Regions from separate parts of the Shewanella sp. 553 genome, predicted to be linked through region 1. Evidence: predicted binding sites of a transcription regulator. Region 1 holds the regulator's gene; each other region holds the start of a gene.
The links. Region 1 encodes sigma-54, which starts transcription at its own class of promoters, with help from an activator protein. Its sites were predicted from a motif close to GTTGGCACGNNNNTNGNNT; they were not measured.

Region 1 (7,411 bases):
CGGATCTGGTGATTGGTCTCACCATTATAGCCGTTGGTACCAGTCTGCCAGAATTAGCCGCCTGTGTTGCCGGAGTACTGAAAAAAGAAGATGATTTAGCCATAGGCAACATCGTCGGCTCCAATCTATTTAATATTTTAGCGGTATTAGCACTGCCTGCACTGATTGCACCTGGTGCTGTCGATGCCGCCGCCAGCACGCGAGACTTTTACATGGTGTTGGCGACCAGCAGTGCCTTAGCCATACTAATCCTACTAACGGGTAAGTCGCGTCAGCTCAAACCTTGGCACGGCGGAGTGTTATTGATGAGCTTTGTTGTTTATCAGGTGCTGGTTTTTCAATCCTAATTGCAGGTCTAGCCCGAACTGATTTTTTAAAGAGAGAACAAGATGGTAGATGCAGATCAACTACGTCAATGGGGGCGTAATGTTATCGATATCGAGCGCAATGCCCTCGATAATCTTTATCAATATGTCGATTCAAGCGAATTTGCCAAGGCATGCCAGTTAATTCTGAGTTGTACTGGTAAGGTGATCGTGATGGGCATGGGTAAATCGGGCCATATTGGCAACAAGATTTCTGCCACCTTAGCCAGCACTGGCACCCCCGCCTTCTTTGTACATCCTGGCGAAGCCAGCCACGGTGATCTTGGCGTACTGAGTGAAAATGATATTGTACTTGCTATCTCCAACTCGGGTGAAGCCAGTGAAATTTTAACCTTGATGCCGGTGATCAAACGTATGGGGCTGCCAGTGATTGCAGTAACGGGAAAGCCCGACTCCAATATGGCAAAGCATTCGATGGTGCATCTGTGTATCGACGTACCAGAAGAAGCCTGCCCACTTGGGCTCGCGCCGACCTCCAGTACCACTGCAACCCTAGTGATGGGCGATGCCCTTGCCGTGGCTCTATTGCAGGCTAGAGGCTTTACTAAAGATGATTTTGCGCTATCGCACCCCGGTGGCAGCTTAGGCCGTAAATTGCTACTAAGGGTCAGCGATGTGATGCACAAAGGCGATGAACTCCCCATAGTACCCCAACACATCTGCATTACCGACGCATTGTATGAGATCTCTAAAAAAGGCCTCGGCATGACCGCCGTGATCGATGACAATGGCGTATTGGTTGGCATCTTTACCGATGGCGATCTGCGCCGCGTGATCGATGCCGAAGTCGACCTTAGAAACACCTCCATCAGCCACGTTATGACCCAAGGCTGCGTGACCGTCAGCGACGGCATTTTAGCCGCTGAAGCGCTTAACATAATGGAAGAAAAGCAGATTAATGGCTTAATTGTGACTAACCTTCAACAGCAACCCATTGGCGCACTCAATATGCTCGATATGGTTAAAGCAGGAGTGATATAAGATGCCACATCAAGGTTTTTACGGCCCTATCGCTGACTCAGTCTGGCAAAAAGCTAAACAGATTAAACTACTGATTTGTGACGTAGACGGCGTGTTTTCTGACGGGCTGGTTTATATGAGTAACTCTGGCGACGAGCTAAAAACGTTCCATACTCGTGATGGCTATGGCGTTCGCTCGCTACTGACTAGCGATATTGCCGTGGCGATTATCACCGGACGTAAATCGAAAATTGTCGAAGACCGTATGACGGCCCTTGGCATTAGCCATATTTATCAAGGGGTCGACAACAAGCTCATCCCCTACCAAGAGCTTCTGGCACGCTATCAAGTCAGCCCACAACAGGTGGCCTATATTGGCGATGACATGGTCGACCTACCCGTAATGCAACAAGTCGGCTTGTCGGTGTGCGTCGCCGATGGTCACCCTTATGTTAAGCAGCATGCCGATATGGTCACCCATATTAATGGCGGCCATGGTGCGCTACGTGAATTAACCGACCTTATTTTGCTAAGCCAAGATAAGTTTGAATCGGCTCACGGTATGAGCATATGAATAGAGTCACCCTGGCGATTATCGCGTTTTTTGGTACCGCTTTAGTGCTCTATTGGCAGGTGCAGACTAAGCAAGGATCACAAGCGCTGTTGCTCGACGCGTCCGATCGTCCAGATTATGTGATTAACAACATTAATAGCGTGCAATACGACGAACAAGGCAAACTTAATAGCCGCGTCTCGGCTAGCCATATGGAACACTATGCCGAGCGTAATATGACCTATTTTACCCAGCCTACTTATCTGGTCTATCCCGATAACGGCGATGCTCAGTGGCGGTTGCGCTCGGCTCGGGGTACATTAGACAAAGACAGTGGCAAAGTCATCTTGGAAAATAATGTCATTATTGATGCCATTAGCCCTGAAGAGCCCATCCAAACCATAGAAACCAACTACATGGAATTGGACCTCAACACCATGATCATGACATCCGATCAAACCATTCGGATCACCGGTAACGATTTTTTGATTACCGGAAAAGGCTTATATGCCGACCTCAATGCACAAAAAGTACGACTGACGAGCCAGGTAGAAGGAACATATGAAACTAAATAATCTTATTCTTGCAGGCCTGTTAACCATGGTTAGCCTGCAGAGTGCGGCGAATGAAACCGACCTGCTGCAAGAGGTTAAGATTTCAGCCGCAAGCCAAGAAGCTGATATTAAAAATAATCAGATTATCTTCAATGGCCCAGTAGAGGTGACTCAAGGCTCCATTAAAATTTTAGCCGATGAATTACGCGCCTTTACCAAAGAAAATAGTAGCGGCAAAATCTTAGTGGCAAAGGGTAAGCCAGCCACTTATACACAGGTGATGGAAAATGGTCGTCCAGCGTCAGCCAGCGCCAATGAGATCCGCTATGAACTGTCGACCCGCACTCTAACCCTAATTGGTAATGCCACCCTCGAACAAGAAGGTAGCCAAGTCACAGGTAATCAAATTCGCTACAACATTGAGCAGCAACAGTTGATAGCCGAAAGTACGGGTAGCGATCGCGTTATCACCATCATTCAACCCGAAAGTTACCAAGACAACAGCAAAAGTCAGCCCCAAGAACAGCCCAAGCAGGAAAAGCAATGACAGAGATGACGCTAAAAGCGGTTAACTTAGCCAAAAGCTACAAAAGCCGCGCCGTGGTACAAGATGTCAGCTTAACCGTACGCACAGGGCAAATCGTCGGCTTGCTAGGGCCTAATGGCGCAGGTAAAACCACCACCTTTTACATGGTGGTCGGTCTAGTCCAGAGTGACAAGGGACGTATTTTTATTGACGATGACGATCTCACTTTAGATCCTATGCATTTGCGCGCCCGCAAAGGGATTGGCTATCTACCGCAAGAAGCCAGTATTTTTCGGAAATTATCGGTACGCGATAATATTATGGCGGTATTACAAACCCGACGCGAGCTCAGTAACGATGCGCGCGAAGAGGAGTTGGAGCACCTGCTAGAAGAGTTTCATATTACTCACATCCGCGATAGTCAGGGGATGGCACTGTCCGGTGGCGAACGTCGTCGCGTCGAAATCGCCCGAGCATTAGCCGCCAATCCTAAGTTTATTTTGCTTGATGAACCCTTCGCCGGGGTCGATCCCATTTCGGTTATCGACATCAAAAAGATTATTGAGCAACTGAAAAATCGTGGCCTTGGCGTACTGATCACCGACCACAACGTACGTGAAACATTGGATGTGTGTGAAAAAGCCTACATTGTCAGTCACGGTAATTTGATTGCCGAAGGAACACCCGATGAGATCTTAGATAACCAACAAGTTCGAGCGGTGTACTTAGGAGAACAATTCAAGCTATAGTTAACGTTATTAGCGCTCAAGGTAAAAGGCTAAACCGCTCTTACCTTGTTAAGTAGATCATTCGCCTTAGCGGTTTAATACCAGAGGCAGCTTTCTCACTTTAGAATTAGAAACAAGGGAATAGCAGTACGATGAAAGCGTCACTTCAGCTCAAAATGGGTCAGCATTTAACCATGACGCCCCAGTTGCAACAGGCCATTCGTCTGTTGCAACTCTCGTCATTGGAATTGCAGCAAGAGATCCAGCAAGCATTAGAGTCTAACCCTCTACTCGAGTTAGACGAGGAGCAAGAAGGCGCCAATATCGACTCAGAACAAGAGCGTAATGACAACTTCGACACCGATTACAATGAGCAACTGCAAGTCGACTCGAGTGAAGACAATTCAAGCTTAGAAACCTCCGATGCACTCAATCAAGACTCTATGCCCGATGAGCTTCCCGTCGACACCACATGGGATGAGGTCTATACCGCCTCACCCAACTCCAGCTCTGGTGCCATGCGCGACGATGACATGCCCTTTCAAGGGGAAACCAGCGAAGGCTTGTATGAACACCTCGAATGGCAAAAAAACCTCACGCCCTTTTCTGACAACGATCTTGCTATCGCCACCGCCATCATTGACGCCATAGACGAGCGCGGCTACTTGACGCAAACGTGCGACGATATTCTCGAAGCCATGGGCGATCCTGAAATCGAACTCGACGAAATTGAAGCGGTATTAAAACGGGTACAACATTTCGATCCTATCGGGATTGGTGCCAGAGACCTCAGCGAATGCCTGATGATCCAACTGGCCCAATACAACCCCGACACCCCGCATATCGACAACGCCAGACTCTTGATCCGTGATTACTTAGATCTTATCGCCGGACGAGACTTTCGCCTATTGATGCGTAAGACCAAGCTGAAAGAGGATGACCTGCGTGAGGCCATAGCGCTAATTCAAACCCTCAATCCGCGCCCGGGGCTGGCCATTACTGCCAGTCGCGACGAATACGTGATCCCCGATGTCACAGTTAGCAAGAAAAAAGGTCGCTGGGTGGTCGAGCTTAATCCCGATAGTATGCCTAAGATTAATGTAAACCAACATTATGCCTCGATGGCACGCAGCACCAAAAACCAAGCCGATGGCCAGTTTATTCGTGGTCACTTGCAAGAAGCTAAATGGTTTCTAAAAAGTTTAGAGAGCCGCAACGATACCTTGCTTAAGGTCACCAACTGCATTGTCGATTTCCAGCAAGGTTTTTTCGAGTTTGGTGAAGAAGCGATGAAACCTATGGTGCTTAATGATATTGCCGAAGCGGTCGAGATGCATGAATCGACCATCTCGCGGGTCACTACCCAAAAGTATATGCACACGCCAAGAGGGATTTTTGAGCTGAAATACTTTTTCTCCAGCCATGTCGGGACCGACGATGGTGGTGAATGCTCTTCTACTGCGATCCGCGCTTTTATTAAGAAGCTAGTCGCCGCAGAAAATCAAAAGAAACCCTTAAGTGACAGTAAGATGGCACAACTGCTGGCAGAGCAAGGTATCCAAGTCGCTCGACGCACGATTGCAAAATATCGTGAGGCGATGTTGATACCGCCGTCAAATCAACGTAAAAGCTTATAATCAACAACTGGAAACCGGAGGAATCACTTTATGCAAATAAATCTGACTGGGCACCACATCGAGATCACCCAATCTCTGCGCAACTATGTTGAAGAAAAGTTTACAAAGCTTGAACGGCATTTCGATCAGATCAATAATGTCCATGTGATATTAAATGTCGAAAAATTGATGCAAAAAGTTGAAGCAAAGTTACATCTCCGTGGTGGGGAAGTATTTGCAACATCAGAGCACGCGGACATGTATGCCGCGATAGATTCCCTGATCGATAAATTAGATCGTCAGGTCATTAAACACAAAGAGAAGCTAATAAAGCATTAACGATGGAACTTAGTACCATCCTGCGGCCGGAGTGCACAACCTGCGCCACTCCGGGCAGTAAGAAAAAGGTACTGGAACTTATCAGCGACTTGGCCGCTGTCCAGTACCCCACCCTTTCCTCTCAAGAGATTTTTGAAAGCCTTTTGGCGAGAGAGAAAATGGGCAGCACAGGTATAGGCAATGGTATCGCGATCCCTCACGGACGGCTGACGAATATTGAGAAGCCAGTCGCCGTATTGATTAAATGTGCTGAGCCAATCGCATTCGATGCAATTGATAATCAGCCCGTCGATATCCTCTTTGCATTATTGGTTCCTTCAGAGCAATGCGAACAGCACCTTAGCACCCTCGCCGCGATGGCAGAGAAATTAAGTGATAAAGCCATCATCAAACAGCTAAGAAAAACCCACGACGAGGCAGAATTGTATCAGGTGATCACCCAATGAAATTGGTAATGGTATCTGGGCGATCAGGCTCAGGAAAATCGGTAGTCCTTAGGGTACTGGAAGATCTGGGTTATTACTGTGTCGATAATCTGCCACTACAGATGATGGACTCACTGCTCAGTCAGCTCAAAGGTCGAAATGAACTCGTAGCCATAAGCGTCGATGTGCGCAACATGCCCAGCGAGGACATTCAGCTGGAGAAGCAGCTAGCTAATCTCCCTAAAGATACCGAAATACTGAGTTTCTTCTTAAACTCATCTGACGATGTGTTACTTAAACGCTACAGTGAAACCCGCAGGTTACATCCACTGTCACGCTCAAAAGCCTCTCTCAAAGAAGCCATTCAACTTGAAGGCAAAATGCTCGAGCCTATCTCTAAGATGGTCGATCACTACATCGACACCTCTACCCTTAACATCTATGATTTAAGCGATAAGGTACGCGAGATCTTACTAGGCACAGTAGACAAGGAGTTAGTGATTAACTTTGAGTCATTTGGCTTTAAATACGGTATGCCAAGTGAAGCAGACTTTATGTTTGACGTGCGTTTTCTGCCCAATCCCCACTGGGAAACGGAGTTACGCCCGCTGACGGGTCTCGACCAACCAGTGCAGCAGTTTTTAAGTCAGCAGCCGCTAGTAAATAAGTTTATTTGGCAGATAGAAAATCTATTCGAAACGTGGCTGCCACACCTTGAGCGCAATAACCGTAGCTACTTAACGATCGCCATTGGTTGTACCGGCGGCCAACATCGCTCGGTGTATGTGACCGATCAACTGGCCAAGCTGTTCAATAAAGGGAAACATAAGGTACAGGCGCGCCACAGAGAACTTCAGCATGAACAAGCTTGAACGCCAATTAACCATCTGCAACAAGCTGGGGTTGCATGCGCGAGCCGCCACCAAACTGGCGGTATTGGCCGCTCAGTTTGATGCCCAAGTCACCTTAATTCAAGGTGACAAGCAAGCTTCAGCCGCCAGTGTGCTTGGGCTATTAATGCTAGAAACCGGCTTTGGTAAAACTATTACCATCACCAGTGAAGGCCAAGATGCCCAAGCGGCACTCGATGCCATTAGCGCACTGATTGACGCAAAATTCGAAGAAGCCGTATAATCGCCCCACCTCGAGCCTAAACGGCTCATCTCATTCTATAATTATCCCGAGTTCAGGTTACTTAGCCAATAACCTATGTCGCCGCGCCATTTTTCCAAGGGGAAGTCATGCCGATCGAAGTGTTAGATAATGAAACTACAGATCAACGTTTACAGCAGCTGACGCAAGCCCTGAGCAGCGGTATGTTTGT
Region 2 (7,411 bases), 1.3 Mb from region 1:
ATGGGTTGCACTTTGAGGCCTGTTACTATCAGGGGATCGAGTATGCTATTACCCATGGGCTTAAGGTGTTTGATGCGGGGGCTCAAGGCGAACATAAGGTGTTACGGGGTTTTGAACCGGTAGAAACCTATTCGGCCCATGAGATAGCCCATGGGCAATTTCGCGCCGCCATCGCCGACTTTACCCAGCAAGAACGGGCACAGGTGCAGCATTACATGACACAGCTTAAACAGGCTCTGCCTTACAAAAAAGGGCAAGAGTGAAGCGGTTTACGTTAGAGGCTGGCGTCTAACCTAGCGCCAGCCAGCAACCCACACCCACCATTAAGCTTCCGGCGATGCGGTTGAGCCACTTAATATTGTCACCCCGGCTTAAAAACAGTTTGAGGGATTTACCGCCGCTGGCATAAGCCAACATGCTAACAAATTCGGTCAACATGATGACGGATAACAGCATCATCATTTGCGGCGCAATGGCGTTATCGACATTGATAAAAGGCGGCAGTAAGGAGATCATAAAGGCCCAGCCCTTAGGGTTAGCGATGGCGGTGACAAAGCCTTGAGTAATAAGGGCGCGATTACTGATCGAGGTCGAGGTTTCTAAACGGGCGAGTTTGCCTTTGGCGCGCCACATCTGCACCCCGATAAAGGCGAGGTAGAGGCCACCGACCCATTTTAAGATCTCAAATATCTGGGGGTAATTGAGCATCATGCTGGCCACACCCATGACGGCGGCAATGGCCACGAGTGCCACGCCCACCAATTCACCTATCATCATCCACAGAGTGCGGCGTACGCCAATGCTCATGCCTAAGGTCATGGCTAAGGTCATGCACATACCTGGGGTTATCGAGACAAAGAAAAAGGTCGGTAAAAATACCGCAATAAGAATGTGTTCGGACATGGTGATAAGGACTAATCAGTGAATATAAACAGGCCGCTAGTGTAGTGATTTATCGCTTGGGTGCCAATAAAAAACCAGCCCTTGAGCTGGTTTTTATTATCCTATGAGAGCCAGTGGGCTTTAGAGCACACCGCGGCGCACTTGGTCGCGCTCAATGGATTCAAATAACGCCTTAAAGTTACCTTCACCGAAACCTAAGTTATTTTTGCGTTGAATGATCTCGATAAAAATGGGCCCAAATAGGTTTTTGGTGAAAATCTGTAATAGATAACCCTCTTCATCGCCATCGACCAGAATTTGGTGATGCTTAATACGTTCTCTGTCTTCGGTGACTTGTGGCAGCTTGTCAAAGATGGTGTCGTAGTACTCGGGGATGATGTCTAGTGTTTCAATGGAGCTGCCTTCCATCGCATCGAGCGAGGCCACTATGTCGCGGCTGCGAAAAGCCAGATGTTGTACTCCCGGGCCATCATATTCTTTTAAGTATTCATCAATTTGGTTTCTATCATCGCCTTTACCCTCATTGATTGGGATACAGAAACTGCCATCGGGTGAGCGCAGTGCATAGGAGATCAACGCCGTTTGCGAGCCTTTAATATCGAAATAACGCACCTCGGTAAAGCCAAATACCTCTTTATAGAAATTAGACCAATGCTCCATGGTGCCTTTGTAGACATTATTGGTCAGGTGGTCGACTTCGATAAAACCTTTCTCTTGGGTGATAACGGGCTCATCTAAGTCAATAAAGTCATTGGCATAAATGTTGTTTGGTTCACCAAAGGTGTCGATAAAATAGATTAGGCTGTCACCAATACCGTAAATTGCAGGATAGGGTAGATCTTTCGCAGCTTCTGTAGCGGGCTTTGCACCGCGCGCCACGGCGCCGTCAAAGGCAAATTGAGCGTCTTCCACACGCCAGCCCATTGAGCTAATAGCTGGGCCATGTTTTTTGGCAAAGGCGCATGAGAACCCTTTTTTGTCATTATTTAACAGGAAATTGATGTCATTTTGTTTGTAGTAAAAAATCTCTTTCTGCTGATGTTTTTTTAACTTAGAGAAACCAAAATCGATAAATACCTGATGCATAAACTCACTGTCAGGCGTGCAAAATTCTGTAAATTCGATACCTAATAGTCCTAGGGGATTTTGTTCGCTTGCCATGTCAATGTCCTCGTTCAATATGTTATCTCGCCGCGGTGTATTGCTCCATCGGCCTGAGTTGTGTTGGGTGTTGGCAGCTTGACTGCCGATGTGTGGTTATTGTTTTTCTTCTATCCACGAGCGGTTGTAATCTGGGCTCATACAGGTTTGTACGTGCTGGGTGAGTTGTAGTGGGGCGAACGTATCGACCATAACGGCATATTCATAGGTTTCAGTTTTGCCAATGGAGGCTTCGGTGCGTCCCGGTTGGGGACCATGTGGTACCCCTTTTTGATGCAACGTCAGGTAACCGGCCTCAATGCCAGTTCGGCTCATGAAGTCGCCGTCGACATAATAGAGCACCTCGTCACTGTCAATATTGTTGTGGTAATAAGGTGCCGGGATCGACTGGGGATGAAAATCATAAGGGCGCGGCACAAAATTACAGATGACAAAATTATGGCCACTAAAGACTAAATGCTCAGAGGGCGGCAGGTGAATTTGCCCCACTTTTGGCGCGTAATCTTGGATGTTAAACGCCCATGGGTAAACACAGCCATCCCAGCCGACTAAGTCAAATGGGTGCCATTGCAGCTCAGTTATCTGGTAGCGCTCGCCAAATTTAGACACCAAGGGAAATGTTCCTTGCTCTACTGTGGCATCTTGCAAGGTTGGCACCCGAATATCGCGCTCGCAATAGGGCGCCGATTCGGTCAGTTGACCATATTCGTTACGAAAATGTTTGGGGACTTCCACCATGGAAAAGGACTCAATCACCAACAGGCGGACATTATCCAAATCGGTAAATTTAAGTTGGTAGGTGGTGCCTCGCGGGATCACCAGATAATCCCATTTATTGACACTAATGGTGCCATATTCGCTGTAAAGCGTGCCTTGCCCTTCATGAATAAACACCACCTCGTCGGCATAGGCATTTCGATAAAACTCGTCGGTATCTTGGGTGACTTTGGCGGTATAGATCGCCACATCATGATTGAAAAAAATCTTATTACGGGCGGAAAAAAAGTGGCCTTGGCAATCCACTTGCTTCGAGTCAAGTTTGTAGTTTTGGATCAGTGGGTCTTGCCAGGTATCGCCGTGGTTTAAGTCATATGGCGCCACCGTTAATGCTTTAGTGGGCATATTATGGTGATATTTATTAGAGTAAATATTGGCAAAGCCGTGGGTAGAAAACAGCTCTTCACGATAAAGCTCACCATTGTCTTTTTTAAAGGTGATGTGACGCTTGTGTGGGATCTGCCCCTGCTTGACATAAAACGGCATAATGTTCTTCCTCAGTGCTTTACCTGCACACAGATCTTGTTGTTATTGTGGTGAACGCGTTTTTTGTGATCGAGTTATCAATTTAGTTGCTCGCATTAACAAAAAAAAGAATAATAAATAGCTTAACTCAATCCAATATTTAGATGGTTGTATTTGCTTTACGCTTTGGAAGGCTGATGAAAATTGATATTGAAGCATTTAAGGTACTCGAAGTACTGGTCGAAGAGGGCAGCTTTGCCAAGGCGGCAGAACGTTTACATAAGGCGCAATCGGCAGTGAGCTATCAGGTAAAAAAACTAGAGCAACACTTAGGTGTAAAGCTTTTTTGTCGCGATAAGTATCGAGCCGAATTAACCGCAGAAGGCAAGGTTATGTTGGCCGAGGGCCAAAGGTTGCTGCAGTATTTGGGCAATATTGAGCATTTAGCCAGCCGATTTAGTCAAGGCTGGGAGCCGACATTGGAATTGGTGGTCGATGGCTCATTACCCATGGAGCCGATAATGCGCGCGCTTAAGCAAGTGGCTGAGCAGAATATTCCCACTAAGATCCAGCTTAATGTTGAATTTTTGGGTGGGGTGCAACACAGGTTTGAGCGTGACGCTGCCGATCTTATGCTGGTGAAGGACTATCGCTCAGGCCCTAACTATTGCCCTCAACCTTTGCCGGTCATTAACAGTTTGCTGGTGGTCTCCCGCGAGCATCCACTTGCCGCGATGCAACAAGTGGCCTTATTTGAGTTATTGCAGTATGTCGAGCTCACCATTCAAGATTCATCCCCCAGTGTGCACCACAGTGACCAATTACAGTTTGGTGGCGATAAGGTGTTTTATTTATCAGGTTTTATTATGAAGAAAAATGCGCTGCAGATGGGTTTAGGTTTTGGGTGGATGCCTGAATTTTTGATTCAAACCGAGTTGGCCTCGGGAGCATTAGTGGAAGTGGACTTTGTCGGCGCCAGCCGTTACAGCTTTACTCCGCAACTTGTCTCCACCATGGAGCGGCCTTTAGGTCGGGCTGGTAGTCTATTTACCGATTTGATTTTACAGGAGTTTGCATTGTATCAAGACTCGCTCTAATAGCTTATATCAGCAGCGACTGCTTTAATCAATTTGCCAGTGAAACTTGAGCGTCCATTAATATGACTATCACCTCTTGAGCGGCGCTAGCCTCTCGAATTATGATCTATCAGCCAGACTAATTATTAGCCGTTAAGCCATGGTACAGCTGCGTTGAATTAGCCTAGTCCCCCATTCGTTGGTATAGGTGACGTGCTTATCTCTTTTTTCGTTAGTTCAGTGCTACGCGCCACATTGTTGGTCACGTGTTCTGACATTTCGCTTTAGGAGGTCGGTATGAGTGATATTATGTCAGTACAAATCGCTGCATTATATGCAGAGTATGCTAAGCATTTTACCCAAGGAGAACACCTTGTGTGTAGCAGTAAACTGCATGACTTTACTGAGCAGTTGCAAGAGTGTGGTCTGTTACTGGAGCGATTAGACTGGAGTGATTGGTATCAAAATAGCCATCTTATCGATAGACCCGAATATATTGGTGATGCTAGTTTGCAAGAGTGTCAGTTATTGTTGACCGCTATGACGCGTCTTGAGCGCTTTAGCACAGGCTTGCTCGACAATATGCATCACCAAGGGGTGTTATTAGCTATTTTAGAGCGACTTACTCAGGTGGCAGATGGTCAACAACGCTAGTTAAATTAATTTAAACTCATTAGTTTATAGACTTCTGCTCAATTGCTTGTCGGGGCAATGACGTTTAGCAATCTGACTGTACTGATAATGAATAACGCGCAGCAACTAATTACTGCGCGTTATCACTGTGTTAACCCTTTCTATTGGCCCAGCGTTTATCTAACCAAAGTGCCGATTGTTTCATCTGGCGTTGACTCAGTTTGAGCCAACGCCTTGCCCATGGGTATTCAATACTCAATACTGCTAATCCTATAGGCAGTAGTAGCCATGCAGGGCCTGGCAGTATTATTAGCACAGCACCAAGCAATACTAAGATACCTCCTATCATGGTGATAGCTATTTTATGTAATTGGTTATCCATTAATTATTACTCCGCAAATAGTGATCAACATGTTGGTTTAAGTGGCTTTAGCTTTGATGGTTTGACCTATCGGCGTTAGGCTGAGTATGGCCAGTTTTAAATGCTGGATCCCAAATGGAATGCCAATAATACTGACAAATAAAGCCAGTGCGTGGGCCAGGTGGCCTATTGCTAACCAGAAACCAAATAATATAAACCAGATGACATTGCCTATCATACCCAGTGAACCGGTACCCAGATCCTCAACGCCTGTCAGCGATTTACGGTTGTGGCTCTCTTGACCAAAGGGCCAAAAAGCCATTTCGCCAATCACAAAGCAGGCGCGTCCAAAGGGAATGCCAATAATGCTGATAAAACAGAGTAGGCCTGCTAACCACCAGGCTAACCCCATCACCAATCCCCCTAAGATGAACCATGCAATATTGAGTAGTAAACGAATGACGGTCATTGAGCGCTCCTATTATTATTTTCACTTATGCTATCGATTTAATGCCGAGCTAAAGTGTTCAAAACATCGGTTTTTGAATATCTGTTGTTAATTAAAATGTACCTTGATGAATAGCAACTTCTGATGGTGACGATCGCCAGTACGGGCTAAGCGCCTCACTCACTCACTCTCTGTCAGTAAGTGTTAATCATCTATAAACGCAATCAAGCGATAATCGTGCCAATACTTAAGCTGCTGTTTATTATTAACTTTTAGTTTTTATTACAATCATAGATGGTTTTTTTTACTACTGTTTAGCCCATCAGGCTAACTAATAGTGGGGGGACAAATCATGTTATCTAGAGTGCCGGGCGATTGAGTCCCTAAGGTACTTGAGATTGAAGTTAGTCAAGGTGTATCAGTCAGTGTAAAATGGATTTCTTTGTCTTTGAACTGCTTATGATACAACTGACTCAGACTCCTGTGCATACCCTTGATGTTGATGGGCATGATGTTTATGTCAAACGTGATGATTTGCTCCACCCGGCATTTTCTGGTAATAAGGCACGAAAATTTGCCTATTTTCTCCAGCAGGATTTCCCCGACATCTCCACTTTAGTTGGATATGGCTCCCCTCAGGCGAACTCACTTTATTCGATGTCAGCGCTGGCTAAGCTTAAGGGGTGGCAATTAGAGTTTTATGTGGATCATATAGCCAGCTATCTGCTTACGCATCCACTGGGTAATTACCGTGCAGCGCTGCAAAATGGCGCCAATATTATCGATTTAAGTCAGTGTCATGATAGGGCTGATCTCGATTGCGCCAGTTATATCGAGCAATGCGTATTACCGGGTCGTGATGATCTGTTGTTTATTCCAGAAGGTGGGCGCTGTCAGTATGCCGAGTCTGGAGTGCGGCAATTAGCACGTGAAATAATAGCGTGGAAACAGGCCCAGCAGTTAAGTGAACTCGTGGTTTTCTTACCGTCAGGGACGGGGACCACAGCCTTATTTTTACATAAGAGCTTTAGCGAACTCGATAATAGCATTCAAGTTAAAACGTGCTCAGTTGTTGGCGGTGATGATTACCTTAAGCTGCAATGGCGAATGCTTGTCGATGATGAGTCAATGTTTCCTCAAATTTTAAGTCCGAATAAGCGTTACCATTTTGGTAAGCTCTATCCCGAGTTTTTTCAAGTATGGCAAAAGCTTAAGCAAGCAGGGATGGAATTTGAGTTACTCTACGATCCACTGGGTTGGCTAGTATTACTGCACTATCTTGAAAATAATCCAAAGCAAAAGGTGCTCTATCTACATCAAGGTGGGTTGCTAGGGAATGAGTCTATGTTGCCGAGATATAGGCGAAAATATGGGGGTTAGCATCACTTGGCTAGGTCAGTATCTGTGAAAGTGATACAACCTAGGCCAAATGAAGTGTGCTGAGTCGTTGACGAATGATGTCAATCCTACTTGTTGCGTTAGCAACCTTCGATACGATGAGAGGAGGTGTATCGAATAGCGTGAGGTTTATTTATTGCTTGAAAGTAACCATTTCATAAACTGTAACGCTTCGGTACGTTTAGAAAA
Region 3 (7,411 bases), 1.9 Mb from region 1:
TAGAGCACGGTGCCATAGAGGTACAAATCGCTATATGTCAGCAATTAGAACATTTAACCCTTTCTGCCGAATTTGCAGAGCGCTTACTGGAGAAACTCTATAGCGTAAAGGCTGAACATAAACTCTACTTTATGCGCGCTTTAGCATCTCAAGCTAAATATTCTCAAAAAGCCATTCACTACTTTGCTCAGCACGACCGTTTAGATAAAGAGACACTAATTACCATTGCCGCTCGCAATTGGATGGCCCTAAAAGACGATCAGACCCGCACTCTTTATCTCGAAGCCCTTGCAAAACAAGATCAACACTTCTTTAACCAAATTTTTGCTGATATCGTAGCTATTCCAGCGATTAGAGCCGAGCTATTAATGGAACTCCGTAATCCTAATCGCAGCACAGTACTGTCTGCCGCAATTGGTGGATTATTTAAGGTAACGAAAGCATGATGACAGACTTTTTATTGATTGCGGCGCTCGTGATCATTGCCGCCTTTTTCTGGCAATTAAGACAGATGGCTGAAGTAAGCCGTTTGTTTGCCAGTAGCGAATGCAAAAAACAACGAGTGCAGTTTTTGGCTATCGCCATGGAATCGGCTCGCCCCAGCATAGGCGGTAATAGTGGTCTCACATGGAAAGCTAAGTTTCTATTGGATTTTAGTACCGACGGCCTCAATCAATATCAAGCAACTATCTGGATGCATGGAAAAAAGATCCAAAAAATTCAGTGGCCAATATTTCCTGAACCCGAATGGTTAGATGCACCACAAGCCAGCGGCTCTATTGGCGGCGGTTGCGGTAGTCGTGGCGGCTGTAAACCCAATGGCTGTAAATAGCACTAAGCCTATAAAACAGGCTCAAAAAAGATAATGCGAAGCTGAACTCAATCCAGGCGATATGTGAAAGTCTCCAAAAAAAAAAGCGCGGCTCAATAAAGAGTCGCGCCTTGTGTCTTTCGCTAAGCTATCCTGCTATGCCTGTGCTCCCTGCACCATCCATGGGTTCGAATTGCTCCTTGCCTCTTCCCTGTATCCCTTGCATCCTTGTACTTGACGTACTGTCCCTTTACTTGGTCATCCTTTTACCAAGTTTGCTTACTCCTTAAGCATGTCCTTTGTCGTCCTTGTGCTTCCTTGCTACACACTCCGTGTCTACTGCCATCCTAGGCAGAGCGCGTTCATCCATGAATATTCGGCCTTCCTTAGTCTGCTTGCACTCATCCTGAGCGCTACATCCTTGCCACTCCTAGTATGCTATCAATCCTAACAGCACTGAATCATCCTGATTCATTGTCCATAAGCATTCATCCTTGAACACGATCAATTGTAAAACACCGAGAAATATTTTGACCGGTAATAACCATTAGCATTGCCATAACAAGCTATCTTAACCAGCCAAACCGTTAATAACCGTATGAAAAAATTGAAAATTAAAATCAAAGATGAGTTTTTATCTAGTGGTAACTCCCCAAAGTCTTACGCTGTTGTAAGAGATAGCTCACAAGATCACGAGCAGATGTGGGTTTATACACCAATAAATGTTAACAACATAGCAGCTGTTAACTCGAGAAGGCCAACATGCAATGACGAGAGCAGGCCTATATTTAACCAAAGAAAAAGGCGCACTAAAAAGTGCGCCTAGTATACTTTTGTTAGCCTTCCTGCTATCACACTGCTCCCTGCTTCATCCCTAATGCTGCGGCATCCTGCCAGCTCCAAACAGATCCTTTAACATCCTAGCTGTTTTTCCTGAGTTCAATTATTCCGTTTAACTGAACCGCTCATTCCATTAAGCATTGGTGCATCCAGCAAGACAATCCTTGTACTAAAGACTTAAGTCGTTATTCCTTATTGTCACATCCCATGTCACTAGAGTGCATCCTGACTCCATCCATCACCATGTCCCAAGCACTTCATCCTGAAGTCATTTAAGGTGTGACTTAAGCTCAATTCCTTAACTGCGGTTATTATAAGGCCAAGCTTTGTTCTAGCGTACGATGATAAAAACAATCATACTCAACATGCTAGGGATAACCTGCAAAAAAATATAATTTAAGCCATTGTTTTATAAAAGCTTACTATGTAAAAACCCCATAAAACACTCAATGAAAAAGTTAATCACTCACATCATTGTAAGAGATCTCTTACATCTAGATGAGAGATAAGGAGTTAACCGCCACAAAGCAATTCGCTCGATAAAAGCCATTAGCCCAAGCTATTCTTGTTATTTGGGTTTAATTTTATATAACGATTTTACCCACTGCGTAAACATCAGCCAATCTGCCAAAAAACTGTATATTGGGTGAGTAAACGTCGCGGGGCGATTATGCTCAAAAGCATAGTGTCCTAGCCAAGCTGGACCATAGCCCACAATAGGAAGCAGTAATAACACCCAAACGTTACCCAGTGAGATTGCTAAGGCGATTAATAGTAATACCAAAGTACTACCAACATAATGCAGCGCACGACACATAGGATGCTGATGTTGTGATAAATAAAACGGGTAAAAATCGCTAAAACGGTGTAAAGGCTTATTCACTTTCGGCGCTGCGATAAAATAACAGTTCGCCCTCTACACCGTCGATATCCAAGCTTTCTATTGCGGCAAACCCCAGTTTGGAAAACAGATGAGCATGTTTATCTTCGGTTACAAACACACCAATGCCATCAAGCTTTGGTTGTTCATCACACCAACTAATCACCGCCTCGACTAACCACACTCCTAAGCCTTTATTTTGTTCTGTTGGTGTCAACGCAATAAATTGCAAGATACCACAATGAGTACTGGGTAAGTGTTCTAGAATGGAGTCTTCTTTGTTCATTAACGCTTGAGTTGAGCGCCAGCCAGTACTGATTAACATTTTTAGTCGCCAATGCCAATATCGTGCTTCACCCAGAGGCACTTGCTGAGTCACAATACACACTAACCCAACAAGTCTTTGATCATCAAACAGGCCAATTAACGCTTGCTCTTCTTGCCACAATGTATGTAATTCTTCGCGAATTGCCCCGCGCAACTTTTGTTCATATTGCGCTTTGTCGCCTTGATATAAAGCGGCCATAAAAAAAGCATCATCATGGTAAGCGTTATATAAGATGGAAGCGGCGATGCGAAGATCTTCAGCGGTTAAATATACAGCCTTATAGCCATTGAGGGTCTGTATGGGGGCTTTGCTATTCATTTCTGAATGTCCAAATTAGCGGTCAACCTTTCCAATGTAACAAAAGTGTTAATTAGTGCAAAGCATAATCTTTGTCCGCCTAATCTGACTAATATCTGCATCCACTTCGAAATGTAATAAAAATTTTCAGTAGATAATTTACTGGCATACTGATTACGCGCTGCAGGCTACAGTGCATAGGGTACTGACAAACAGGTTCATAATATTTCAGTAACTTAATCATTTTGTTCCATACTCAATGAACTGATTCGATATTAATTAAGGAGCCCAAAATGGATATCACTACACCCAATCTCAATAGTTTATTTGCACAGCTAGGACTACCTAATAGCGATCAGGCGATAGCAGACTTTATTGCGCAACACAAAATGGCAGACAATATCCATATTGCTAACGCCGACTTTTGGAACCCATCTCAACGCCATTTTATTAAAGAATCACTCGAAGAAGATGCGCAGTGGACAGAGGTGATCGATCAGCTAGATGCGCAGTTAAGAGCATAAACTTGCAGGTAAAGAGTAGATAGACTTGGCTCGATATCGTATAACGAGCCAAGTGTCTAATAGTCGTTATGGCCTTTATCATTTCGCCATGTGACGTATAGCGGGATCAAGATGATTAACCCTTTAACTGAGTAGCCATGCTTAGAGGTTAGCATAGGCCGCATCGCCCCAACCAGTAACCTTGTTATCGGCTAAGACTATCGGCGTACATTCATCTTTAGTAGTCGTACCATCTCCTCTGATGCGCTGGGTACGATAATAGAGTATGGCGACCTCTTGGCCTTGTTTAACATAGGCTTCAGTAAAATCAGCCGTGCCCATTAGTGAAATCACTTGCTCTCTATTCATGCCGATGGCCAACTTCGACAAATTTTCCCGATTTTGTGCTTGCGTGGCTTGCCAGCTATGGCCCTTATCCCAGCCGCCCTCTTCGTCGCCAATATTGATCACACAACCTGACATTCCAATGGTTGATGCTGTCAAAATAATCAAACTCAGTAATTTTGTTTTCACTTTAACTCCCTGTTTATCTATTATAATCGACATTAATTACAGCAAAGTGCATGCCAAACAACTATCTATATGAATAATAATGTTTTTTATTTGGTCGGTTCTTTTAATGGATACCATAATTGCTAAAAAGTAAGGAATTTCACTCATTATGACTCCGATCGAACAGGTCGTTGCAGTGGCAAAAGCGATTGTCGACTCCGGCAAGACACCTAGTCTGGCACTGATAAAATCAAAGCTGGGAAACGCATTGCCTATGCCAGTGCTCATTCAAGGCATACAACGTTTTAAGGCGTTATCTAAGGAAGAAGTGGCGGCGCTTGATGCAAGCTATCACCTGCCCGCCGTGGTAGAGCAGTCCGCCAGTGCCGAGACCGCCTTAGCGCAATTGCAGCAACAAGTGCATGCCTTAACACAACAGCAACAGGAGTTAATCAATAGGATCTCCGCCCTAGAAGCCAAACTCACACAGCGAGATAACCATTAATGCACGTCGTGGAATTAAGATTTGAATGCTTCGATAACACCACCATCACCGCAGCAGAACAGGCTATCAATGGGCTTCTCGAAGCTTACCGTGCTAACGGCCAAGTCCTTGGGCGCGAATTTGCCGTGGCATTTAATGACGGGGAATTTCGCGTACGTCTGCTGATGCCAGAAAAAAGCAGCCTAGCAAAACGCTATAATAGCCCATGGGTCGAGCACGCCTTAGCTCAGCTGACCGAAGCAAAACTGTTGCACCCTCGCGAAAAGTATATCGGCCAAGATATCAATTCAGAAGTGACCAGTACAGAGACGCCCAGTTGGCAGCTAATTTACACCAGTTACGTGCATATGTGCTCCCCACTTCGCAACGGTGATACCTTACAACCTATCCCGCTATACCAGATCCCAGCCACCTTTAATGGCGATCATAAACGTATCATTAAATGGCAAACTGAATGGCAAGCCTGTGATGAACTGCAGATGGCTGCGGCCACCAAAGCCGAATTTGCCGCACTTGAAGAGTTAACCTCGAGCGACAGCGACCTGTTTAGACGAGGTTGGGATCTGCGCGGCCGCGTTGAATACATAACACACATCCCCACCTACTATTACTTATATCGCGTTGGGGGCGAAAGTTTAGCGTCTGAGCAACACCGGCCATGCCCGCGCTGTGGCAATCAAGACTGGTTACTCGATGAGCCCTTATTAGATATGTTCCACTTTCGGTGTGATGACTGCCGTATTGTCTCTAACATCTCATGGGATCACCTTTAACTATTTAAAAAATAGCTTTAGTGAACTCACCTCAACAGGCTCATCAATGGGGCATACATTGATGAGCCAGATTGACTTAGCAGTACTGTTAACGTTAGCCTGCAACATAAACCTTTAGCTTTTACCTCTGAGATTGGCCCACATGGTTTTAATCCGCTGCCATATCCCCGGATGGTCAAGCTCGGGCAGAGACTCTTCAATATGCTTAACCGGCGGGCATACTCTGGGAGATAACGCATCGATAAACTCATTTAAACTCTCGGCTAACCGTTGATGAGGCACCTGCCCAGGGATCTCCAGCCAGACACTGCCGTCATTATTATCGACCACCAACATCTGATCGCCTTCGTTAAGCACACCAATAAACCAGGTGGGACTCTGTTTCAATTTTTGCTTCATCATTAAATGCCCAATCAAGTTTTGCTGTAAATATTCAAAATCTTGATGGTTCCACACCTGTAGCAGTTCGCCTTGCCCCCAGGCAGAATCAAACATTAACGGCGCCGCATAGTAAGCCCCATAAAAGGCATTTATGCTGTGATGCAGGCTCAACTCTAAGGCATGTTCAATATTATTAAAGCCGCCGGGGGATTGCCGCTCAACAGCCAGCCAACGCACAGCAACCTCTGGACGATTCACCACATGGGCTTTATCTTCGCTTAAAATGCACTCAGAATCTTCACCTTCAGGGTAATATCTAGGCGGTTCAGCTAGCTTTTCAATATAACTTTGGTGGTAAACGTCAAAAAAATTATCTAAAGCAGGTAAAGAAGACACTTAGCAGCAGTCCAAAATTTGAGTATAATGTAAGGCTATTTTGACATGGAAATCCACTCGATGACACCAGTTCATGACCCATACAGTGATGCTCCCGCCCTTGCAGAATTAACCTTAGGTAAATCGACGGGCTACCAAGCACAGTACGATGCCAATTTATTACAGGGCGTGCCGCGTAAACTTAATCGTGATGCCATTGATTTAGGCCATCAATTGCCATTTCATGGGGCCGATATTTGGACAGGTTATGAACTTTCATGGCTCAATGCCAAAGGTAAACCCATGGTTGCCATTGCCGAGTTCTGCTTAGATGTGAATAGCGCCAACTTAATCGAATCTAAGTCGTTCAAGCTGTACCTCAATAGTTTTAACCAAACTAAATTCAACAGCATTGAACAGGTGCAGCAGACATTAACTGACGATCTTTGCGCATGTGCTCAAGGAGAAATCTCGGTTAAAATTATCGAGCCAAAGCACTTTGGTAGCCAAAGAATCGTTGAGCTTCCCGGTACCTGCATCGATGATTTAGATATCGAAGTCGATGATTATGATTTTAGCAGCGACTACCTTATCGACAGCACCGATGACAAAAGTATTGTCGCAGAAACCTTGACCTCAAACTTGCTCAAGTCCAACTGTTTAATCACCTCACAACCGGACTGGGGCACAGTGATGATTCGCTATCAAGGCCCTAAGATTGATCGTGAAAAACTGCTGCGTTATTTGATTTCGTTTCGTCAACACAACGAGTTTCATGAACAGTGCGTCGAGCGTATTTTTGTGGATCTCAAAAAGTTATGCCACTGCGCTAAATTAACCGTTTATGCTCGCTATACTCGCCGAGGTGGGCTCGACATTAACCCTTATCGCAGCGACTTTGAAAATCCACCCGAGAGCCATCGCCTCGCGCGCCAATAGTCACTAAGGCGTTTGCCAGCAAAAGCAAACGGCTAATAACCGCGCCTTGATTATGCAATGATTTAATTACAAAAAGATTTGTTATATAAAAGTCAATCGCACAAAAAGCCCGTATGCCTAACGGGCTTTTTAATGTTTCACACAAGTACACTTGGCACCCAGACAGGCACAATCATTAGCGACAGAATTCACTCACATAGCCAATACCACCGCACTGAAACACAGACTCCCCCAAGATAAACAACCTAGCAATAGCGTAATAATTG
Region 4 (7,411 bases), 740 kb from region 1:
TATCGGGTAAGTTTTGTTGCAATACAATTTGAAAACGGTCGCCCACTTTTATACCGTTGTTACGCCCCAGGTTGATGATCACTCGTCTGTCTTGCTTAGACACAATTTGTCCGAGTAGTGGCCTGCAGTTAAGCACTTTATCGATATCGGCACTGGCTTGTGCTAATACGGCATCAATATGTTGGCCATAGCTGGAATGCCAAAAGCGGGCGCTGTTTGCCGGCACTGTGGCTTGTCGATCAAACTCCCATGGGGCTGATGAATGATATAGCTCGCTCCAAACTTGCTCACCGCTGATACCATGATACAGCGATAGCTTTAGATGAAATTGCCGTTGTGGATAGTTATTCCAAAGACCTAGTAATCCGCCTTCAACGGGATCGGTGGAGATATCGACGATTGCTGGCAGTAGGATATATTGACTGTCGGTGATGTCGCTCAACCAACTGGGCAAACGGTAGCCTCGAACATCAACTAACGATTGCTCAATATCGAGGCGTTCGTTGGCGTGAACGTTGGCAAGGCTGGCATTGCTGCGCTGCTGAATGATGTTTCCCAAGCGTTGTGATAGTGCCTGTTCAAATTGACCGATATTGCCGTATCTGAGCTGCGCACGATCGGCAATCGATGCCTGTGGCACTAAAATGGCGGCTTTTAATGGTTCCACTTGGCACTGTTGCTCTGCGCCATCGATAACATCGGCTCTTAATGTCACTGTGATTTGTTGGTTTTCGATGCGCTCACTGAGCAGTTCGACTCGCGCAATGTTGGCTTGGTTCGACATAGAAAACCGGCTTTGTACCAGTTGACCATTTTGCGTCTGTTGCTGGCTGGTAAATTGGCCACCCGATTGCAAGGTGATAACACTTAAGGCTTGTTGTATGGCTTCTTCGCGCGCCTGATTGACATTGTTGTTGAGCACGTTGGCCTCGCCATGTGCTTCAATCCACTGTGCTGACACATTAAGATGGGTTAAACCGAGCAGTAGCAAGGATATGGTTAGCCGATTCATGTAAAAGTCTCTTTCAATAATAACAACGTAAACGCTACAACCTGCGTTATTAACTGCCAAAATGATGACAGTATTTGCGGTTGTTGGGCGATATTAGCCAGATGGCATCATAGCAAGCAATATACATGCCCGTATGTACTCTGTGGCACGATTGCTTGCTTAATGGGGTTAAAGGTTGGCGTGTTGAGGCCGATATAGGGTGGGAAACCATAGTGACTATTGCTATGACCTTGGCGTTGATTATTGTCTTATCGCGCTCACAGCGATTGCTGATGCCTGAGATACTTAGTATGCCATAATAGCCATATAAGTAATTAGGTTAGCACTTAGCTATTGGCTCATAATTTGCATTTTAAATTTATGCCAGTCGAACGCGCCGCGAATTTGTCGTGTGACATAGCGATAATCAAAGTTATCGTCTGCGTCAGTATCGACCGGGTTGTGATGTTAATGCATCAGCGCCGTCAAAGGTTAAGTCAACAGTTAAATCGTTAGCGGTTAACTTAGATGGGCGGCGATCAAGCCCTTGCGTTCATATTGAAACGGCATGTTATATGTGCATTTTTTCCGGCTAAGCCTTGCTTAGCGTTATACAGGACAGAGCAATGCGTACAGCGATATTTTTGTCATCTTTATTACTATTGGGGGGATGTGCGAGCAATGAGCCTGCTGCGCCGTCATTGGCAAGCGGCAATACTTTGCCTGCTCAATCGGCAGTGCTACACCTAAGCCAACAATTGGCTAATGAACTGATCAGGCAAAACGATCAACTCACACCTAAGCATCCGTTATTGGTGACAACGCCAGTGTTGTTAGGCAATTTAAGTGGCACTAATCCCTTGGGGTTACAATTACAGCAAGGTTTAATTGCTGCTATGCATGATCATCAATTTAATTTGGTCGATCTCAATGTGGCACAAAGTGTGCGCGTGACCGACAGTGGTGATTTTATATTGAGTCGTGATTGGCGTAAACTTGCGGACGATTTGCCAGTGGAGCATGTTTTGGTGTCGACCATGAATCTGTCGCTTGATGAGCTGGTGGTCAATAGTCGTATTGTGAATGTAACCAATAATCGTGTGGTATCAGTTGCTTCGGCGAGTGTCACCTTGGCTGAATTGCCTGGTTATCTTAGGGCGTCTGAGCGGGTGGAGTCTAAGCAAGGCTTGTTGATCCGTCACAGCATGCAGGGGCAGGGTAACATGCAAATGGTAGGAGAGCTGCAATGAGAATCTGGTTAATGGCAATACTGCTGACGCTAAGTGGCTGCGCTTCCCAAGATAGATATATTCAGTGGGAAACAGAAGCGCCTGAGCAGTTTCCTAAGTTAACCGCTATCGGCTACGCCCCCTTAGCGACACAACCGGCCAAAGAGCAGTCGCAACGGGTATTAATGGCGATGCAAGCATCCAAAATCGCGGCTTATCGTGAGTTAGCTGAGCAGGTATACGGCCAGCAGTTATCTGCGTCGAGCCAAGTCAGGGATTGGATGTTGTCTGATGATAATATTCAAGCTTCGGTGACCGGGGTGATACGCGGCGCCAGAGTGGTTAAGAGTTACCCGGCGGGTGAGCATTATGTGACTGAGCTGGAACTTGATTTTTCTCAAGTGTGGGCCTTGTACCAACAGCAAAATCGTCCACAAAAAGTGAAGCAAGTGACTTACTTCTAAGAGAGTTTCCTTTTAACGGAGCTCCATTTTAATTGAGCGACTTAATGTATTGCGCAATATTAAAGCCTCTATTTTAGAGGCTTTTTTGTGTCTCTTGGTTGTGTTTTTTAGATTGGGTCATTGCGTAGCGAAAGCGAGGTGCATGAGCTAGGCGCGATGCTGAATCAAGATAACACTACGCTGTGATTAAGTGCCTAAGCTTTAAGGTTATTGCCTAAGGTCGAAATCGTTGAGGTTTTGCCTTTACCATCGTAGGTAAGACTGGATGCGTTTCGACTGGCTTGCAAGGCTTGAGAGAAGCGATTGATACTGGCCATGCTGTGTTCGATTAATGTAGCATTTTGCGCGTTAAGCGTCTTACATTGGGCTAACACTTGTTTGGTTATATCGACTAATTTTTGCAGCTTAAGATCGCTACTGAGTTTACCGCTGTCGGGGTGCTCTGATAATCGTACATCGACCGCTTTGATCTCATCTAACAACTTAGCTTTATCTGCGGCCAGCGTTAGCAACTCATCGGCACTTTGTGCTATGAGTGCCGCTTTCTCTGCTTCGATAAGGCGTTTTAAGTCGTTTAATAACGTATGTTGATTGGCGATGATGTCGATTATTGAGTTCATATCAGCTTAGCCAAGATCCTTTAGTTCATTTTCAAACTGCGCAATATTACTGGCCAGTTTGTCGGCATCAATCTTATAGCGACCTTCAGCAATAGCCGCTTTTATCTGTTCGACTTTTTTAGTATCGATTTCAGGTAAGTTGTTTAATTTTGCCTGAGCACTTTGCAGTTGCTGCGCCTGAGGAGTTATCGATACCGAGTCACTTTTTACGGTTTTAGCCGTAGTGGTTTCGGGCGATACCAGGCCAGTTTTAGCCGATGACTTATCGGTTGATGGCGACGTGACTCGATTGTTCGTGCTTGTATTTACATGCTTTATGTCTATAGCCATAATAGGTTCCAACGTTACTTAGTGAGATCAACATAACTGTATATCGGCGCTCATTTTTAAAGCTTTAGTAGAATTTTGTGGTGAGCAACAAAAAATGCTCATCAAAGTGAGTCATGTCGTACTACATTCTAACCTCAACCGCACCGACCCCGATAACGTTTGCATCTACCATTTTTTGTGAGTGACTATTCCTAACTTGAATTCTATCGCCTAAGTTACCATCACGTAAGGCCTCACCGATAGTTTTTATCTCAAAATTGGCAGTACGGGCATAAATAGACACCATGTCGCCTTTGCAGACAAAGCAAAGGTTACTGCTAAACAGGGTTTGGTTGGCGGCAATTCTGCGTTTGACCCGGGTGCCAGTGACCTGCGCCGGATCATCAAATTGTTGGCCACGTAAATTACTCTGCTCTACATAAGCGAGTGTCACCTGCTCAGCGTTAATCAGATCACCCGGGCCTAAGGTTTGTGTCGCCACAACCACAGGGTAAAGAATATCGACTCTGACCGATATGTAGATTTGCCAAGGATAGGCTAGCTCTGGAGTTTCACAACTGATTTTAACGGTATTGTTACGGCCAATAGCGCGATCGCTGGCGACCTCAACGCTTAATGCTGAACTACAAGCGGGTGGCGTCACTCGGGTGTCTAAACTTTGCGGCGATATATTGACCTTAGCATCACTTGGGGCTTCAATTTTATTTTCAATTGCCGCTATAGCTAATCGTGATATCGTCGATAAAGAGGGTACGCTAAGCTCATCAGCCGCAAAACTTGGGCATGAGCAGAGTAAAGCGATGAAAAAGTATACTGTATTTACTTTCATATTGAATAGACTAGCTTAGATAGCTAGAGAGCACCTATACTTCGTTGTGGCCCGTACTTTATAGACATTTTTCATAGAAATTAGTGTCATAAATTTGACGAGTTTAGGGCCTGGTTATCATACACATTTTTTAAAGCAATTAGCATGCCTATACTTATAGTTACTATGGTTGGGGAAGCATTCACAAGGCAAAGGCATTATGTCGAGTATTCTTGATTCAGTAAATAAACGTACCCAACTCGTGGGACAAAACCGTCTAGAATTGCTGCTGTTTAAATTAAACAGTAAGCAACGATTTGGTATTAACGTATTTAAAGTCAAAGAGGTACTGCAGTGCCCGCCATTGACGGCATTACCTAAGCTAAATCCTGTGGTTCGGGGAGTGGCGCATATTCGCGGCAAGACGATATCTGTGATTGATTTAAGTGCTGCTACGGGGGGGCGTCCAATTGAAAATATTGACGAATGTTTTATTATCATTTCTGAGTATAACCGCAGCGTGCAAGGGTTCTTAGTCCAGTCTGTTGAGCGAATCATTAATATGAACTGGGAAGCCATTATGCCACCGCCGCAGGGGGCTGGACGCTATTCCTACTTAACGGCCGTTACTGAAGTCGAAGGGGAGTTGGTTGAGATCCTTGATGTCGAAAAAATCCTCGATGAGATATCCCCTGTTAAGACGCAGATAAGCCAAGAAATGGATGATAAGTTAACCATAGATAGAGACCGCCACTATCATATTATGGTGATTGATGATTCAACAGTGGCCCGTAAGCAAATTATTAGGGCGTTAGAGTCATTAAATCTGCAAATCGATACCGCTAAAGATGGCCGTGATGCCCTCAACCAATTAGAGGCGATGGCGGCCAATATGGACAATGTCGCTCGTGAGCTCCCCTTGGTGATTTCTGATATCGAAATGCCCGAAATGGACGGTTATACCTTAACGGCAGAGATTAGAGACAACCCTAAGCTTAAAGATATTAAGGTGGTGCTACATACCTCACTCAGTGGCGTGTTTAATCAAGCGATGGTGGAAAAAGTGGGCGCCAATGATTTTATTGCCAAATTTAATCCTGATGAGTTAGCCGCAGCAGTGAATAAGCACCTTAGTTTGTAATTTAAGCGTCGTTATACAAGCCCCTAACTTTACGTAGTTTATGCTTGTCTCAGTGTGTTAGCTAATGTATAACCCTGAGCTGTTTAATGCTTGCTATAGTAGTGTATGTTGTAGCCTGTTTTATTTTTTTGAGATTGGGATATCTAGGTGCCAAATAAATCACTTGCTGAAGCTGAGTACAACCAATTTAGGTTATTTCTGGAACAACACAGCGGGATCGTGCTGGGTGAAAATAAGCAATATTTAGTTCGTAGTCGCTTGGCACCGTTAATGGGGAAATATAATCTTCCCTCGTTATCTGAGGTGGTTAAACATTCGATGAAGCCGACGGAGCGGCAGTTAAGAGCAGAGGTTATCGATGCGATGACCACTAACGAAACCTTATGGTTCAGGGATCGTTATCCGTTCGAGTTACTGGCAAATAACTTATTGCCAGAATATACCCGCTTAGGCCGGCCACTCAAAATATGGTCGGCAGCGTGTTCGTCTGGGCAAGAGCCCTATTCGTTAGCCATGACCATTTTAGAATATCAGCAGCGTAAGCCGGGGGCTTTACCGGGGAGTGCATCGATACTGGCCACCGACCTCTCGCCATCCATGCTCGATAAGTGTAAGGCGGCGCAATATGATAATTTAGCGCTGGCGCGCGGTTTATCTGATGAGCGTAAACGACAATTTTTTGCACCCACAACCCCTGGCTCTATGGTGCTTAACGATAATGTAAAACGTCTGGTTAATTTCAGAGCCCATAATTTGCTTGAAAGTTATACCTTACTGGGTAAATTTGACATTATATTTTGCCGCAACGTACTGATCTACTTTGCACCTGAGGCAAAGGCCAAAATATTGCGGCAATTTGCTGCCGCTTTGAACCCCAAAGGGATCTTATTCCTTGGCGCTTCAGAGTCGATTGCCGGATTAACCGAAGAATTTGAGATGGTGCGCTGTAATCCTGGCATCTATTATCAAAAGCGTGGTTAACCTTAATCACCTCAGTTAGCTAAAATGCCAGCAATAAGCTGGCATTTTTTATCGTTCTGGTTTTTTATTCATCACTCTCTGCTCGTTTACATCTTGCTTGGCATAACAATTGCTTTCTTGTTGGTATCTGTATGAGGAGGCAATTTTATGGCGATCAGTTTTGATAAAGCATTAGGTGTACATCAATTCACTTTGGGTGTGCGTTCAACGCGTGCGCAGGTGATCTCATCTAATATTGCCAATGCCGATACCCCTCATTATAAAGCTAAAGATCTCGATTTTGATAAGGCGCTGCAAGCGGCGCGTACTCGACAAGGCGGTTTAGCCATGAGCCGCAGTGACGAACGTCATTTCGATTTAGCGGCTTTAAGTCAGCAACATGTGAGTTATCGCGTGCCCAATCAGCCGGATACGGGTGATGGTAATACCGTCGATATTCAGCAAGAGCAATCTGAATTTATGCAAAACGCCTTAGAGTATCAGATGTCGTTAGGCTTTCTTGACAGTAAATTTGCTGGGCTGAAAAAAGCACTTAAAGGAAATTAATGATGAGCTTATTTAATATCTTTGATGTTTCAGGATCGGGTATGTCGGCGCAATCTATCCGCCTTAATACCACGGCAAGTAACATTGCCAATGCCGATTCGGTTTCCAGTAGCATCGACCAGACTTACCGTGCTCGGCATCCTGTATTTGAAGCGGAAATGGCCAAAGCGAGTCATCAGCAACAAACCTCACAGTCGGTCAAAGTGGCGGACATTGTTGAAAGTGATAAGCCGCTGCAGAAAGAATATTCTCCTGATCACCCGTTGGCCGATGCCGACGGCTTTATTTATAAACCCAATGT

Region 2: AC5YBZ_RS08350 (YccF domain-containing protein) is a predicted target of sigma-54. The motif match lies at 6,051-6,069, and genes of this name have one in related genera.
Region 3: AC5YBZ_RS11590 (DUF3192 domain-containing protein) is a predicted target of sigma-54. The motif match lies at 4,233-4,251, and genes of this name have one in related genera.
Region 4: AC5YBZ_RS05505 (flagellar assembly protein T N-terminal domain-containing protein) is a predicted target of sigma-54. The motif match lies at 1,127-1,145, and genes of this name have one in related genera.

The regions. Positions count from the first base shown of each region.
Region 1 is NZ_CM181701.1:492,949-500,359, reverse strand. Features, by position in the region: gene AC5YBZ_RS02340 (calcium/sodium antiporter) at 1-347, shown strand, start outside; gene AC5YBZ_RS02335 (KpsF/GutQ family sugar-phosphate isomerase) at 390-1,367, shown strand; gene kdsC (3-deoxy-manno-octulosonate-8-phosphatase KdsC) at 1,369-1,920, shown strand; gene lptC (LPS export ABC transporter periplasmic protein LptC) at 1,917-2,474, shown strand; gene lptA (lipopolysaccharide transport periplasmic protein LptA) at 2,461-3,000, shown strand; gene lptB (LPS export ABC transporter ATP-binding protein) at 2,997-3,728, shown strand; gene AC5YBZ_RS02310 (RNA polymerase factor sigma-54) at 3,860-5,344, shown strand; gene hpf (ribosome hibernation promoting factor) at 5,375-5,662, shown strand; gene ptsN (PTS IIA-like nitrogen regulatory protein PtsN) at 5,665-6,108, shown strand; gene rapZ (RNase adapter RapZ) at 6,105-6,959, shown strand; gene AC5YBZ_RS02290 (HPr family phosphocarrier protein) at 6,946-7,221, shown strand; gene mgtE (magnesium transporter) at 7,329-7,411, shown strand, end outside.
Region 2 is NZ_CM181701.1:1,837,635-1,845,045, forward strand. Features, by position in the region: gene AC5YBZ_RS08315 (GNAT family N-acetyltransferase) at 1-263, shown strand, start outside; gene AC5YBZ_RS08320 (LysE family translocator) at 289-903, opposite strand; gene hppD (4-hydroxyphenylpyruvate dioxygenase) at 1,024-2,064, opposite strand; gene AC5YBZ_RS08330 (homogentisate 1,2-dioxygenase) at 2,161-3,327, opposite strand; gene AC5YBZ_RS08335 (LysR family transcriptional regulator) at 3,504-4,403, shown strand; gene AC5YBZ_RS08340 (DUF6508 domain-containing protein) at 4,680-5,036, shown strand; gene AC5YBZ_RS08345 (PGPGW domain-containing protein) at 5,167-5,397, opposite strand; gene AC5YBZ_RS08350 (YccF domain-containing protein) at 5,435-5,845, opposite strand; gene AC5YBZ_RS08355 (pyridoxal-phosphate dependent enzyme) at 6,284-7,204, shown strand; gene AC5YBZ_RS08360 (hypothetical protein) at 7,352-7,411, opposite strand, start outside.
Region 3 is NZ_CM181701.1:2,600,602-2,608,012, forward strand. Features, by position in the region: gene AC5YBZ_RS11565 (DUF3549 family protein) at 1-446, shown strand, start outside; gene AC5YBZ_RS11570 (DUF3301 domain-containing protein) at 443-832, shown strand; gene AC5YBZ_RS11575 (Mpo1-like protein) at 2,220-2,534, opposite strand; gene AC5YBZ_RS11580 (GNAT family N-acetyltransferase) at 2,527-3,177, opposite strand; gene AC5YBZ_RS11585 (DUF2789 domain-containing protein) at 3,450-3,680, shown strand; gene AC5YBZ_RS11590 (DUF3192 domain-containing protein) at 3,822-4,226, opposite strand; gene AC5YBZ_RS11595 (hypothetical protein) at 4,342-4,677, shown strand; gene AC5YBZ_RS11600 (Zn-ribbon-containing protein) at 4,677-5,450, shown strand; gene syd (SecY-interacting protein) at 5,565-6,227, opposite strand; gene queF (NADPH-dependent 7-cyano-7-deazaguanine reductase QueF) at 6,288-7,145, shown strand; gene AC5YBZ_RS11615 (4'-phosphopantetheinyl transferase family protein) at 7,391-7,411, opposite strand, start outside.
Region 4 is NZ_CM181701.1:1,235,041-1,242,451, forward strand. Features, by position in the region: gene AC5YBZ_RS05505 (flagellar assembly protein T N-terminal domain-containing protein) at 1-1,012, opposite strand, end outside; gene AC5YBZ_RS05510 (FlgO family outer membrane protein) at 1,618-2,241, shown strand; gene AC5YBZ_RS05515 (LPP20 family lipoprotein) at 2,238-2,684, shown strand; gene AC5YBZ_RS05520 (flagella synthesis protein FlgN) at 2,879-3,304, opposite strand; gene flgM (flagellar biosynthesis anti-sigma factor FlgM) at 3,311-3,634, opposite strand; gene flgA (flagellar basal body P-ring formation chaperone FlgA) at 3,756-4,463, opposite strand; gene AC5YBZ_RS05535 (chemotaxis protein CheV) at 4,663-5,583, shown strand; gene AC5YBZ_RS05540 (CheR family methyltransferase) at 5,731-6,564, shown strand; gene flgB (flagellar basal body rod protein FlgB) at 6,712-7,110, shown strand; gene flgC (flagellar basal body rod protein FlgC) at 7,113-7,411, shown strand, end outside.